DNA from 2 places in the Streptomyces sp. NPDC093598 genome. Region 1 is predicted to be linked to the other one. Evidence: riboswitches for the same ligand, from Rfam matches in the RefSeq annotation. Region 1 holds a riboswitch; the other holds the start of a gene.

Region 1 (6,999 bases):
ACCAGGCGTTGTTCCGGTCGTCGACGGCACCGCTCGTCGCTTTCCTCGACCGTACGGACAAGCTGGTGCCGCTGGGCCAGGAGGGCTCACTCGCCGACTTCGACGCCCACTTGGACGAGGCCTTGGACCGCATCCTCGCCGAGCAGGGCGCCGGCTGACACATGGATCCGGCGGCACGGTGGAGTAACGCTTCACCGGATGCCGCCGAGCTGTGCAGGAACGCTTCTTCCTGCGATCTTCGTATGACCGGGCGATCTTCTCGCGGTGGGGCAGGGGCTCTTTCCGCCGGAGGAGGCCCGGCCGCTGCGGTTGATGCGCCGGGAGGCGCGGCGCGAACCGGCCGGCGAATGTGCGGCGCGGCCGAGGCGGCGGGTGTGCGGGACGCCCGCGGGGCGGTGGATGTGCTGCACGCGGCCGAGACGACGGACATGCCGGACGCTGCCGAGACGACGGGTGTGCGAGGCGCTGCCGAGTTCACTGATGTGCGGGACGCCGCGAGGCCCCGACGTCCGGGAGGGGGCCTGAGGCCGAGTCGCTCGGAGTCGGCGCCGCTCCCCGGGGCCGGGCGTCGCACAGCGGAGCGGCCTGAGCGCGGGGCCGCTTCATCCGCTGCGCCCGATGCTGTGCACAGGCCTCCGCCACGCGGACGCGTCAGCGCTTGCGGCGCCTCCCCCTCCCCCCGCGTGCCGCCACGGAGGCCTCCGGGGCGGGCTCCGCTCCGGGGCGGTCGGCCGAGACGACCAGCGCCGCCAGGGCCGTGGTGACCGGCACCGAAGCGACCAGGCCGATCGAACCGACCAGTGTGCGCACGATCTCCTCCGCGACCAGCTCGCTGTTGGCGACCGTCCCCACACTGCTCTGCGCGATCGAGAACAGCAGCAGCAGCGGCAGCGCCGCACCCGCGTAGGCGAGGACGAGCGTGTTGACGACCGAGGCGATGTGATCGCGGCCGATCCGGATGCCCGCGCGGTAGAGCCCGCGCCAGCCCATCGACGGATTGGCCTCGTGCAGCTCCCAGACCGCCGATGTCTGCGTGACCGTCACGTCGTCGAGTACGCCCAGCGAGCCGATGATGACGCCGGCCAGCAGCAGACCGCTCATGTCGATCGTCGGGTAGAGGCCGTGGATCAGGCCGGTGTTGTCGTCGGTGTTGCCGGTGAGCGCGGCCCAGTCGATGAACACCGAGCCCAGGATGCCGATCAGCAGCAGGGAGATGAGGGTGCCGAGCACCGCCACGGAAGTCCGGGCCGACAGGCCGTGACACAGGTACAGGGCGATGAGCATGATGGCGCTCGCGCCCACCACCGCCACGACCAAGGGGTTCGAGCCCTGCAGGATCGCGGGCAGGATGAAGAAGTTCAGCACCAGGAAGCTCATGGCCAGCGCCACCAGGGCCATGACCCCCCGCAGCCGCCCGACGACCACGACGGCGAGCGCGAAGATGCCGGCGAGCAGCGCCATGGGCAGACGGCGGTTGATGTCGGTGACCGAGTACTGCAGGTCCTTCGGTGCCGAGGGCTCGTAGGCGACCACGACCTCCTGGCCCTCGTGCAACTGGCGGGACTGGTCCGGCTGGACGATCTCAGTGAACGTACGGCCCTTGTCGTCGCCGCTGTCGACCCGGATCGTCGCCCGCTTGCAGGTGCCCTTCTCCTGCTGCACCGCCGAGGAACCCTCCGCGGTGGAGGTGTCGCCGGTCGGCGGAACGCCCGAGGCGCCGGCCTCCCTGCAGCTCACCTCGACCACCTTGGTGACCGTGGCATCCTGCGTCTGCCGGTCGAAGCCGACGCCGGTGCGCTCGTGCGCCGGGGCGCCGCCCGGCCACAGCACGGCGAGACCGACCAGCACCGCCACGGCGAACGGGATCAGGACCGCCGCGATGACCTTGCGCAGGTGCATGGAGACGGGCGTGGCCGGACCGTGGTTGTGCGAGTGTCCATGCCCGCCACCCGGTGCGGAGCCGGGGCCGTGCCCTCCGTGCCCGTCGCCTCCACCGTGCCCGTCGCCTCCACCGTGCCCGTCGCCTCCACCGTGGCCGTGCCCATCACCTCCGCCCGACCCTGAATCGTGCCCGCCACGGGGGCCGGGGCCCTGCCCCCCGACGGGACCGCCGTGGCCGCCACCGGAATAGCCGCCACCCTGGCCGCCACCGGAGCCCGGCCCGTACTCACCGCTGGGACGGGAACCGTATGCACCGCCGGTACCCGAGCGGTACTCACCGCCGGAGCCGGGACCACGCTCACCGCCGGAGCCCGAGCGGTACTCTCCGCCGGTACCCGAGCCGTACTCGCTGTCGGAGCCGGGACCACGTTCGCCGCCGCCCCCGGGGGCGAAATCCGAGCCACGCCCGTACCCGGGCGCAGGGCTCTGCCCCCTGGTCGGCTCTCTCCCGGCCCCGGTGGCGAAACCATGGCCGTTGCCACGGCCGTCGCCGTTTCCGGCGCCGGATCCGCGGGGCGGCTCGGGTGGTGGGTAGGGGGGACGCTGCGTCGTGGTCACCGACCGATCATCGCAAGAACGAGGGGGGCCCTCTGTTCACCGCGCCAGAATTGCCGCTAGCGTGGGGGCACCTTTTGTACACGCGGGAGCTCGGAGCACCGGGCTGAGAGGGCGCTGACCTCCGTCCCAGCGATGTTTCACATGAAACATCGCCGGAGTCGAGTGATGTTTCACACGAAACGTCGCCGGACGGAAACCGCTGCGTCGACCGCCGAACCTGTTACCGGGTAATGCCGGCGTAGGGAGTAGGTCTGATGACCAGCAAGGACGCACGCACGCCTGCCTCCGTTCAGGACGAGAAGTCCGAGGAGGCCGGAAAGTCCATCGGCTGGCACAAGGCGTACGTCGAGGGCACCCGCCCCGACCTGCGCGTGCCGGTCCGTCAGGTGCACCTCACCAACGGCCAGTCGATCACGCTGTACGACACGTCGGGTCCGTACACCGATCCACTCGTCGACACCGACGTCCGCAGGGGCCTGGCGCCGCTGCGCGAGAACTGGATCATCGCCCGCGGTGACACCGAGGAGTACGCGGGCCGCCCCGTCCGCCCCGAGGACGACGGCATCAAGCACACCTCGCCCCGCGGCGGTCTCCGCAACCTGGACGCGGTCTTCCCCGGCCGGCCGCGCCAGCCGCGCCGCGGCAGGGAGGGACAGGCGGTCACGCAACTCGCGTACGCCCGCCGCGGCGAGATCACGCCCGAGATGGAGTACGTCGCCATCCGGGAGAACGTGTCGCCCGAGGTCGTGCGCGACGAGATCGCCGCCGGCCGGGCTGTGCTGCCGGCCAACGTCAACCACCCGGAGATCGAGCCGATGATCATCGGCAAGCGGTTCCTGGTGAAGGTCAACGCCAACATCGGCAACTCGGCGGTGACGTCCTCCATCGAGGAGGAGGTGGAGAAGATGACCTGGGCGACCCGCTGGGGCGCCGACACGGTCATGGACCTGTCCACCGGCCGCAACATCCACACCACCCGCGAGTGGGTGCTGCGCAACTCTCCCGTCCCCATCGGCACCGTGCCGCTCTACCAGGCCCTGGAGAAGGTCGACGGCCGGGCCGAAGAGCTGACCTGGGAGATCTACAAGGACACGGTCATCGAACAGGCCGAGCAGGGCGTGGATTACATGACGGTCCACGCGGGCGTGCGTCTGGCGTACGTGCCCCTGACGGCGAACCGCAAGACCGGCATCGTCTCCCGCGGCGGTTCGATCATGGCCGCCTGGTGCCTCGCGCACCACAAGGAGTCGTTCCTGTACGAGAACTTCGAGGAGCTCTGCGAAATCCTCGCCGCGTACGACGTCACGTACTCGCTCGGCGACGGCCTCAGGCCCGGCTCGATCGCGGACGCCAACGACGAGGCGCAGTTCGCGGAGCTGCGCACACTCGGGGAACTCAACCGGATCGCGAAGCGTTTCAACGTTCAGACCATGATCGAGGGCCCGGGCCACGTCCCGATGCACAAGATCAAGGAGAACATCGACCTTCAGCAGGAGATCTGCGATGAAGCTCCGTTCTATACGCTCGGCCCGCTGACCACGGACGTCGCCCCGGCGTACGACCACATCACCTCCGGCATCGGCGCCGCGATGATCGCCTGGTGGGGCACGGCGATGCTGTGTTACGTGACGCCCAAGGAGCACCTGGGCCTGCCGAACCGTGACGACGTCAAGACCGGCGTCATCACCTACAAGATCGCCGCCCACGCAGCCGACCTCGCCAAGGGACACCCGGGTGCGCAGGAGTGGGACGACGCCCTCTCCGACGCCCGTTTCGAGTTCCGGTGGGAGGACCAGTTCAACCTGGCCCTCGACCCGGACACGGCACGGGAGTTCCACGACGAGACCCTGCCCGCCGAGCCGGCCAAGACGGCTCACTTCTGCTCGATGTGCGGTCCCAAGTTCTGCAGCATGAAGATCTCACAGGACATCCGCCGTGAACACGGCGGCACCCGGACCGAGATCGAGGAGGGCATGGCCCTGAAGTCGAAGGAGTTCGCGGCCAGCGGGAACCGTGTGTACCTGCCCATCGCGGACTGACCCGGCCGCGCACAGGCCCGGGGGCCGATGGTCCCCCGGCCTGTGGGAGGTGCCTGCTCGGACGGGATCCGACGGCTACTCCGGCTGATGCTCCGGTCCTCCGAAGTCCGGGCTGGTGTAGTCCGGACTGCTGAAGCTGGGGCGCGAGCCGCGGTCGCCGTCGTCCGGGCTGGTGAACCCCGGGCGGTCGTAGCCGAGGTGCGGCATGCGGCTGACCGGCGTGGACGAGGGCGTGGGGTGCAGCGCGGCGGCCGCGCCGGGGTCGACGAGTGCTTCCCGCAGGAAGGGCAGGACGCCGCGTTCCAGCAGCGCATCGTGCCAGGCCTCCTTGGCCCGGGCCACTTCCTCCAGCAGCTCGCCGTACGGCCCGCCTTCGGCCGTGGGCTTGTTCCGCAGGGCCGTGAGCAGCAGTCCCACCGCGGCGACAAGGATCGCCACCGCGGTCACGGCGCCGAACACCCAGCCCGTGGTGAGCATGGTCCGGGCGAATCCCTGCTCGGGGTCGAGCATCTGCAGGATGTAGCCGACGAGCAGGAAGATCGCCGCCGCGGTTCCGGCCAGGACGGGTGCGAGGACGGCGACGACGGCGACGGCGCCCGCGCCGGTGGCCTCGGCGACGCCCATGGTGGCGGCGAGCCCCGACGCGCCCGCACCCGGCTCGGAGGAACCGGACTCGCGCACGGCCGTCGAGGCGGACGACGCCGGCTGACGCAGTTCGTCGCGGACCTTGACGTAGTACTGGTACTCGGTCGACGCGGCGGCCGTGATGAGCGCGGTGGCGTTCAGCGCCATGGTGCGCAGCTGTTCGGGGTTGAGCCGCTGTCCGACAGCGGCCAGTTCGGGACGGTGTGGTGCGGAGCGCAGCGCCTCATCGAGGATCCGCTCGTATTCCTGGCGGTCCTCGCTCAGCAGGTGCTGCGGAACGCTGTTCATGTGCATCCCCCGATGCTCCGTAGGGCTTGGGGCTCGGCATGCTGACGAGCCGTCGGGCAGAAACGGAGGGGAGCCTGCTACGGATAAGCCGATGGTAGAGCGGTGACGGTATGCGGTGACAGGGGGTTTACCGAAATTGACCCGTCACCGGGCCGGTCCTCCGACCGGGAACGCCTGCCCGGTAAACGTTCACGCATCCAGCGGCAGTTGCTGGACCAGCAGCTTTCCGGCCATGGTCACGCCGCCGTCCATCGCGATGGCGAGTCCGTCGGCGTAGACGTGCGGTCCCTCGATGACCGGGTCGCTGTTGTCCTCGTCCTCCTCGGCACCGACCTCGCCCAGCAGATAGGGAATCGGGCTGTGTCCGTGAACGATGCGGGTGCCACCGTACGTATCGAGCAGGGAGCGCACGGCGTCCGCGCCGCCCTCGTCGCGGAAGGAGAACCGCTTGGTGAACTTGCGGAACAGGTCCCAGACCTCGTCCGCGTCATTGCGGGTGATCGTCTCCCGGACGGTGTCGTTGACCTCTTCGATGGAGCGGCCGTAGTCGAGGTAGGCGGTGGTGTCGGAGTGGACGAGCAGGTGGCCGTCGACCTCCTCGACGGCGTCCAGGCGGGACATCCACTGCAGGTGGTGGTCCTGGAGGCGGTCCATGTCGGTCTTCTGGCCGCCGTTGAGCAGCCAGGCCGCCTGGAAGGTGGCGGTGCCCGCACCGGAGTTGACGGGGGTGTCGCCGAACCGCTTCGCGCCCAGCAGCAGCAGCTCGTGATTGCCCATGAGCGCCTTGCAGTAGCCGCCGGCCGCGGCGGCCTCGGCGGACAGTCGCATCACCAGGTCGATGACGCCGATGCCGTCCGGGCCGCGGTCGGTGAAGTCGCCGAGGAACCACAGCCGGGCGGTGCCCGCGCACCAGTTGCCGGCGGCGTCGAGCAGGCCCTTCTCCTGGAGGGCCGACACCAGCTGGTCGAGGTAGCCGTGCACGTCACCCACGACGTACAGCGGGCCCTGCCCGGTGCTGGTCTGCGGGACGGCGGCGGTCTCGGGGTCCACGGTCACCTGGACAGTGTCACCCCGATTGACGACGGGAAGGTCGCGCTGGGTCGGCGTGTACCCCTCGGGGTAGGTCTCCTCGGGCGGCGGGGCGACCTCGCCGGGGTGAACGCTGTGGACGTACGGACCGGTCTCGTGGACGTACGCGGGCACCCGGAAGTCGCGCAACGTCGCCGTCCGCTCCACCTCGGGTCCCTGACCGGCCCCCTGAGTCATCGACCCCTCCACCATCGCGCCGCATTGCACCGCATCGGACTGCCTGGTCGTAGCGGCCCGCGGATGTCGTGGGCCCATCATAGGAATGCGGATCGCGCCATGTGATGACCCAGGGGTGGTGAATCAGAGCAAGGGTCCAGTTCACCGCGGCTTTCGCCCCGATTGAGCCGGGCTTTGACCACCGTGTGACCGTCCTCGCTCTTCTTCTCTTCGCGAGAACGATCCCTTCTCTCCGGGGGACCGGCCCTGTTTCTCCCCAGGA
Region 2 (6,999 bases), on a different contig from region 1:
GCCCGGCCACCGCCCGCAGCAGGGTCGACTTGCCGCTGCCGCTGGGTCCGAGCACGCACACGATCTCGTGGTCGGCGACCTCCAGATCGACGGCGTCCAGCACGGCACGCCCGCCGAAGCGGACCGTCGCACCCTGCAGAGCCAGCAGCATCAGAACTCCCCCGTCCGGTCCGTGCGGAGCCTCTCCAGCACCAGCAGGGCCACGGCGCACACCACCATCAGAATCGTCGAAAGGGCCATCGCCTGGCCGTAGTTGAGGTCCCCGGGCCGCCCCAGCAGCCGGGCCACGGCCACCGGCAGCGTCGGCCGGTCGGGCCGTGCGATGAACACCGTCGCGCCGAACTCCCCGAGGGACACGGCGAAGGCGAACCCGGCCGCGATCAGCAGCGCCCGCCGCACCATCGGCAGGTCCACCTCCCGCCACACCCGCCAGGGCGAGGCACCCAGCACCGAGGCCGCCTCCCGCAGTCGTACGTCCACCGCCCGCAGCACGGGCAGCATGGTCCGCACCACGAACGGCACTCCGACCAGCGCCTGCGCGAGCGGCACCAGGATCCAGGAGGACCTGAGGTCCAGCGGCGGCTCGTCGAGGGAGATCAGGAACCCGAAGCCGACGGTCACCGCGGACACCCCGAGCGGCAGCATCAGCAGCGCGTCGAAGCCGCGCACGAACCGCCCGGCGTCCCGGCGGGTGAGCGCGACCGCGGCGAGCCCTCCGATCGCCACGGCGATGAGCGTGGCGGCGACGGCGTACGCCAGCGAGTTGCCGATCGCCTCGATCGGCGGGACCAGGAACACTCCCCCGTCCTCGCTGGTCAGCGCCCGGTAGTAGCCAAAGCCCGGCGCACCGAGGGACCGCTGCACCAGCACGGCCGGCGGCAGCACGAGCAGCACGGCGACGGTGACGAGAACCCCGCCCAGCAGCGCCCACTGCCCCGCGCCGCGCGGCCGGCGCGCGGTCACGGACGCGTCCACCAGCCGCAGCGCGGTCTCCCGCCGCCGCACGGTCCAGGCGTGCAGGGCGAGGATCGCGCCCACCGCGACGAACTGGATCAGCGTCAGCACGGCGGCCGTGGACAGGTCGAAGATCTCGGACGTCTGCCGGTAGATCTCCACCTCCAGGGTGGAGAAGGTGGGCCCGCCGAGGATCTGCACGACGCCGAAGGAGGTGAAGGTGAACAGGAAGACCATGAGTGCGGCGGCGGCCACGGCCGGGGCGAGCGCGGGCAGGGTGACCTGCCGCCAGGCCTTCAGCGGGGACGCCCCGAGCATCCGGGCGGCCTCCTCCTGCCGCGGGTCCAGCTGCCCCCAGAGCCCGCCGACCGTCCGGACGACGACCGCGTAGTTGAAGAAGACGTGCGCGAGCAGGATCGCCCACACGGTGGTGTCCAGCCGTACGCCCCACAGCTCGTCGAGCAGCCCGCCCCGCCCGACCAGCGCCAGGAACGCCGTACCGACGACGACCGTCGGCAGCACGAACGGCACGGTCACCACCGCCCGCAGGACCTGCTTGCCCGGGAAGTCGAAGCGCGCGAAGACGTACGCGCCGGGCAGCGCGACGAGCAGGGTGAGCGCGGTGGAGACCAGCGCCTGCCAGGTGGTGAACCACAGGACGTGCCGGACGTCGGACTGCGCCAGCACCTCCCCGATCCGTGCGAGGTGCCAGGTCCCGTCGGCCTTCAGACCGCGCGCGACGATCGCGGCGACGGGGTAGGCGAAGAAGACGGCGAAGAACGCGACCGGCACGGCCAGCAGACCGAACCGCGCCGCCGCGCCCCGCCTCCGAACGGCTACTTCAGTACGAGTGAGGTCCACGACTTGACCCACTGGTCGCGATGGTCGGCGATCTTCGCCGGGTCCATGGTCTCGGGGTCCTTCGCCTGCGGCCCGTACTGCACGAACTCCGGCGGCACCTGGGCGCCCTCGCGCACCGGGTACACGAACATGTTGAGCGGCATGTCCTGCTGGAACCGCTCGCTGATCAGGAAGTCCAGGAACGCCTTGCCGCCCTTGGTGTTCTTCGCGTTGCTGAGCAGCCCCGCGTACTCGACCTGCCGGAAGCAGGTGCCCTCGGCGACCCCGGTCGGCGCCGTGCTCGGCTTCGGGTCGGCGAAGACGACCTCGGCGGGCGGCGAGGAGGCGTACGACACGACGAGCGGCCGGTCGCCCTTGGCCTTCTTGCCGCCGGCCGAGCCGGAGAACTCCTCGTTGTAGGCCTGCTCCCAGCCGTCGACGACCTTCACGCCGTTGGCCTTGAGCTTCTTCCAGTAGCCCTCCCAGCCGGCGTCCCCGTACTTCGCGGCGGTGCCGAGCAGGAAGCCGAGCCCGGGCGAGGAGGCGGAGGCGTTCTCGGTCACGAGCAGGTTCCTGTACTGCGGCTTGACGAGATCGTCGAAGCTCCGCGGCGGTTCCAGCTTGTGATCGGCGAAGTACTTCTTGTCGTAGTTCACGCAGATGTCGCCGGTGTCGACGGGCGTGACGCGATGCTGTTCCTGATCGACCCGGTACTCGGCCTTGATCCGGTCGGAGCCCTTCGCCTCGTACGGCTGGAAGAGGCCGTTGTCGAGGGCGCGGGACAGCAGGGTGTTGTCGACGCCGAAGAAGACGTCACCCTGCGGGTTGTCCTTGGTCAGGATGGCCTTGTTCACGGCCTGCCCGGCATCGCCGTCCTTCAGGACGTCGACCTTGTAGCCGGACTGCTTCTCGAAGGCCGCGATGACGTCCTTGGACGCGGCCCACGAGTCGTGGCTGACGAGCGTCACGGTCTTGGAGTCACCGGACCCCTGACCGCCGTCGGACGACCCGCACGCGGCGAGCGTGCCGGCCATGCCGAGTCCGACGACCGCCGCCGTCAGCCGCTTTGCGTTGATGTTCACTGGATTCCTCCTGGAGTGACCAGGAGAAGACGCGGTCCTGCCCGGGACTTCCGGGGTCCCGGGCAGGACGCAACAGCTCGAGTGGTGACCGATCTCCCTACCCAGAATGACCTGGGCCAGGTTCGGAGGGTCTGCGGCCGTGTGCCGCACTCTCAGCGCTGTGGCGCTCCCCTGTCGGAATATGCAGATGTTCTTACGGCGGTCAGACTACCGTTCGGTGGCGGCGAGCTGACCACACGCCCCGTCGATCTCCTGACCACGAGTGTCCCGGATCGTCACCGGCACACCATGCGCGGCGATGGCCTCCACGAACGCCTTCTCGTCCTCCGGCCGGGAGGCCGTCCACTTCGACCCGGGCGTCGGATTCAGCGGAATGAGGTTGACGTGCACCGGCCTGCCCTTGAGCATCCGGCCGAGCCGGTCACCGCGCCACGCCTGGTCGTTGATGTCCCGGATCAGCGCGTACTCGATGGACAGCCGCCGCCCGGACTTGGCGCTGTACTCGAAGCCGGCGTCCAGCACCTCGCGGACCTTCCAGCGCGTGTTCACGGGGACGAGGGTGTCGCGCAGCTCGTCGTCGGGGGCGTGCAGCGAGATGGCGAGGCGGCACTTGAAGCCCTCGTCGGAGAACCGGTGAATGGCCGGGACGAGCCCGACGGTGGAGACGGTGATGCCGCGCTGGGACAGGCCGAGGCCATCGGGCTCAGGATCGGTGAGCCGCCGGATGGATCCGATGACCCGGTTGTAGTTGGCGAGCGGCTCACCCATGCCCATGAAGACGATGTTGCTGAGCCGCGCGGGACCGCCGGGCACCTCCCCGTCCCGCAGGGCCCGCATGCCGTCCACGATCTGGTGCACGATCTCGGCTGTGGACAGATTGCGGTCCAGCCCGGCCTGCCCGGTCGCGCAGAACGGGCAGTTCATACCGCATCCGGCCTGCGAGCTGATGCACATGGTCACCCGGTCCGGGTAGCGCATCAGCACCGACTCGACGAGCGTCCCGTCGAACAGCCGCCACAGCGTCTTACGAGTGGTGCCCTGGTCGGTCGACAGATGCCGCACGACGGTCATCAGCTCGGGCAGCAGCGCCTCCTGCAGCCGCCCGCGAGCACCGGCCGGAATGTCGGTCCACTGCTCCGGATCATGCGCGTACCGCGCGAAGTAGTGCTGCGAGAGCTGCTTGGCACGAAACGGCTTCTCCCCGACAGCGGCGACGGCCTCCTTGCGCTCGGCAGGAGTGAGATCGGCGAGATGCCGCGGCGGCTTCTTGGCTCCGCGGGGGGCGACGAAAGTGAGTTCTCCGGGTGCAGGCATAACCCTCCCAGTGTCGCAGATCAACTCCGGTTGCCCAGGCCGGAGTGGGGTGGGGGCGGTCACCCGTGGGTGCCACCTGTCAGCGTTGGTCGGCTTCGCACGGCTCAGGACCGCCCGACGTGCTCGGTTGCCGCGATCACCGCTGCTGAACGCTCGCGTCACTTCGAGGTCGTGCCGGGTCCGGCGCTCGGTCGACAGCCAGTGGATCGCCGCGTTCGTGGGACCGAAAGCGGTCCAGACGCACGGCAGACAGGAACCGAGGATTCGCTCAGCCTCGCGGAACCGAGTGTTCCTGCGCATGACGCCGGGCACGCGCGAGCAATGATGTCCTTCTACACGGCTTCGATGCACCTGGCGGAAAAGTGGCAAGGCCCCCCGTGGTTCAAGTGGGCCTTCCTCGGGGTGTGGGCCCTGTGCGGGGTGTTCGTCGTCTTCAAGCTGCGCCGGAACGGCTGGAGGTTCCCCCGGCGGCGCTCAGCCGAGCCGTCGGAGCCGCCGGGGGCGGGGCGCTCTACTCGCCCGTGTGCTCGAGCCGGTCCTTGAGGAGTTGCTCGTTGCGCGGGAGTTCCTTGCGGACCTGGGGGCGTACGACGAGCGGGACCAGGACCTTGCCCATGCCGTGGCCCTCGAAGTCGATGTCGATCGTGACGCGCGAGCGGCGGCCCTCGTCGTAGGGCTCGACCTCGCCGTGCACCTGAGCCCGGACCGGCCCGTCGACGCCGCGCATGCCCCAGCTGTGCGGCGGATCGTACTCGGTGACCTCCATGGTCATCGGCATGACGCGGCGGCCGATGTGCCGGGTCACCCGGACCTTGGTGCCGACGCCGACGGGCCCCTCGTTTAGGCGCTCCGCGGACACGGCGCTCAACTGCCACTCCGGCATGCGCGGAGCGTCCATGACGTACTGGTAGACCTCCTCGGGACGGCGGTCGACGTCGATACTCTCTCGGATGATGGCCATGATGGCCTCCTTTGGGAGGTACATCTGCATCGTCCCACTTCAGGCCCTCGGGCGTCTCCCCGAGACGACGGCGAGCCCCTGCCCGGCGGGGCAGGGGCTCGCCGTCGAAGGTCGCTTCAGCCGGACCCGACGAACAGCACGAGCAGCAGCCACACCACCGGAGCCGTGGGCAGCAGCGAGTCGAGCCGGTCCATGATGCCGCCGTGGCCCGGCAGCAGCGTGCCCATGTCCTTGATGCCGAGGTCCCGCTTGATCATGGACTCGCCGAGGTCGCCGAGCGTGGCGGTGACCGCGACCGCGAGGCCCAGCACCAAGCCCTGCCACCAGGCACCGTCGTCGATGAGGAACTGCATGCACAGTGCCCCCGCGACCATGGCGAAGGAGACCGCGCCGAGCAGGCCCTCGCGGGTCTTGCCGGGGCTGATGCGCGGGGCGAGCTTGTGCCGGCCGAACCGCCAGCCGACGGCGTAGGCCCCGGTGTCGCTGACGACCGTGAGCAGCAGGAAGGTGAGCACCCGCTGCGGCCCGTCGTCCGCGGTCAGCATCATCGCGACGAAGGTCGCGAGGAACGGCACGTAGAACGCCGCGAAGACGCCCGCCGTGACGTCCCTCAGGTAGCCCTCGGGCGGTTCGGTCATGCGCCAGGCCAGGACGGCCAGTGCGGTGAGCGCCATCGCCACCCACGCGCCCTCGGCGCCCCGCACGTACCCGGCGATGACCATGGCGGCACCGCCGAGCGCGAGCGGCACGAGGGGCGCCCGGATGCCCTTGCGTTCCTCCAGCCGCTTGGTCAGCTCCCACAGGCCCACCACCACGGCCACCGCGACGACGCCGACGAACACGGCCTTGACGACGAACAGCGACGCGACGATCACCGCACCGAGCCCGACGCCGACCCCTATCGCGGCACTCAGATCGCGACCCGCGCTCTTCTTCGGCGGCTTGGGCGCCGGCTGCGAGGCGTCGGGCATGGGCTCCGGATTCGTGTCGTTTCGGACCGGGCGGCCGCTCAGCCGAGCAGCCCCCCGGTCGTCATCCTGGTTACCGCCGAATGCGGTCACGTCGGGCACGATGGGCATGGGGCGAGTCTGAGGCGCTTCATACGCATCGTATGCGGGACCCGCCGGAGCGGCCCTCTGGACGTGCCCGTGGCCTGGACCCTGGACGTGCCCATGACCATGCCCTTGGTCGGTGGGCCCCCAGTACCCGGCCTGTGGCGGCGCCCCCCAGGAAGAGTCGTTCATCAGACCTCGAGCAGCTCCGCTTCCTTGTGCTTCAGGAGCTCGTCCACCTGCGCGACGTACTTCGCGGTGGTGTCGTCGAGCTCCTTCTCCGCACGGCGGCCCTCGTCCTCGCCGACCTCGCCGTCCTTGATCAGCTTGTCGATGGCCTCCTTGGCCTTGCGGCGCACGGAGCGAATCGAGATCTTCGCGTCCTCGCCCTTGCCCTTGGCGACCTTGATGTACTCGCGGCGGCGCTCCTCGGTCAGCTCGGGGAACACCACACGGATGATGTTGCCGTCGTTGCTCGGGTTGACGCCCAGGTCGGAGTCGCGGATCGCCTGCTCGATGTTGCGCAGCGCGCTCTTGTCGAAGGGGGTCACCACGGCCATACGCGGCTCGGGCACGGAGAACGAGGCCAGCTGGTTGATCGGCGTCGGCGCGCCGTAATAGTCGGCCACGATCTTGTTGAACATCGCCGGGTGCGCACGGCCGGTGCGGATCGCGGCGAAGTCCTCCTTGGCGACCACGACGGCCTTCTCCATCTTCTCCTCGGCCTCGAGGAGGGTCTCTTCGATCACCACTTGCTCCTGCGTGTCTTGAGTAGGCCCGGCTGCGGTTCCATGTG

What was found. Region 1 has a riboswitch for thiamine pyrophosphate ahead of thiC (phosphomethylpyrimidine synthase ThiC). Riboswitches for the same ligand answer to the same signal wherever they lie in the genome.
Region 2: it holds a riboswitch for thiamine pyrophosphate, as region 1 does, so the genes downstream of both, ACIRDU_RS26320 (thiamine ABC transporter substrate binding subunit) here and thiC (phosphomethylpyrimidine synthase ThiC) in region 1, are expected to answer to the same signal.

The regions. Positions count from the first base shown of each region.
Region 1 is NZ_JBIWIV010000003.1:181,194-188,192, reverse strand. Features, by position in the region: gene ACIRDU_RS12645 (SsgA family sporulation/cell division regulator) at 1-158, shown strand, start outside; gene ACIRDU_RS12640 (YibE/F family protein) at 652-1,899, opposite strand; TPP riboswitch at 2,572-2,761, shown strand; gene thiC (phosphomethylpyrimidine synthase ThiC) at 2,754-4,538, shown strand; gene ACIRDU_RS12630 (hypothetical protein) at 4,614-5,477, opposite strand; gene ACIRDU_RS12625 (metallophosphoesterase) at 5,661-6,752, opposite strand.
Region 2 is NZ_JBIWIV010000010.1:97,251-104,249, reverse strand. Features, by position in the region: gene ACIRDU_RS26330 (ABC transporter ATP-binding protein) at 1-151, opposite strand, end outside; gene ACIRDU_RS26325 (ABC transporter permease) at 151-1,752, opposite strand; gene ACIRDU_RS26320 (thiamine ABC transporter substrate binding subunit) at 1,791-2,828, opposite strand; TPP riboswitch at 2,953-3,059, opposite strand; gene rlmN (23S rRNA (adenine(2503)-C(2))-methyltransferase RlmN) at 3,084-4,190, opposite strand; gene ACIRDU_RS26310 (SRPBCC family protein) at 4,702-5,151, opposite strand; gene ACIRDU_RS26305 (phosphatidate cytidylyltransferase) at 5,268-6,395, opposite strand; gene frr (ribosome recycling factor) at 6,395-6,952, opposite strand.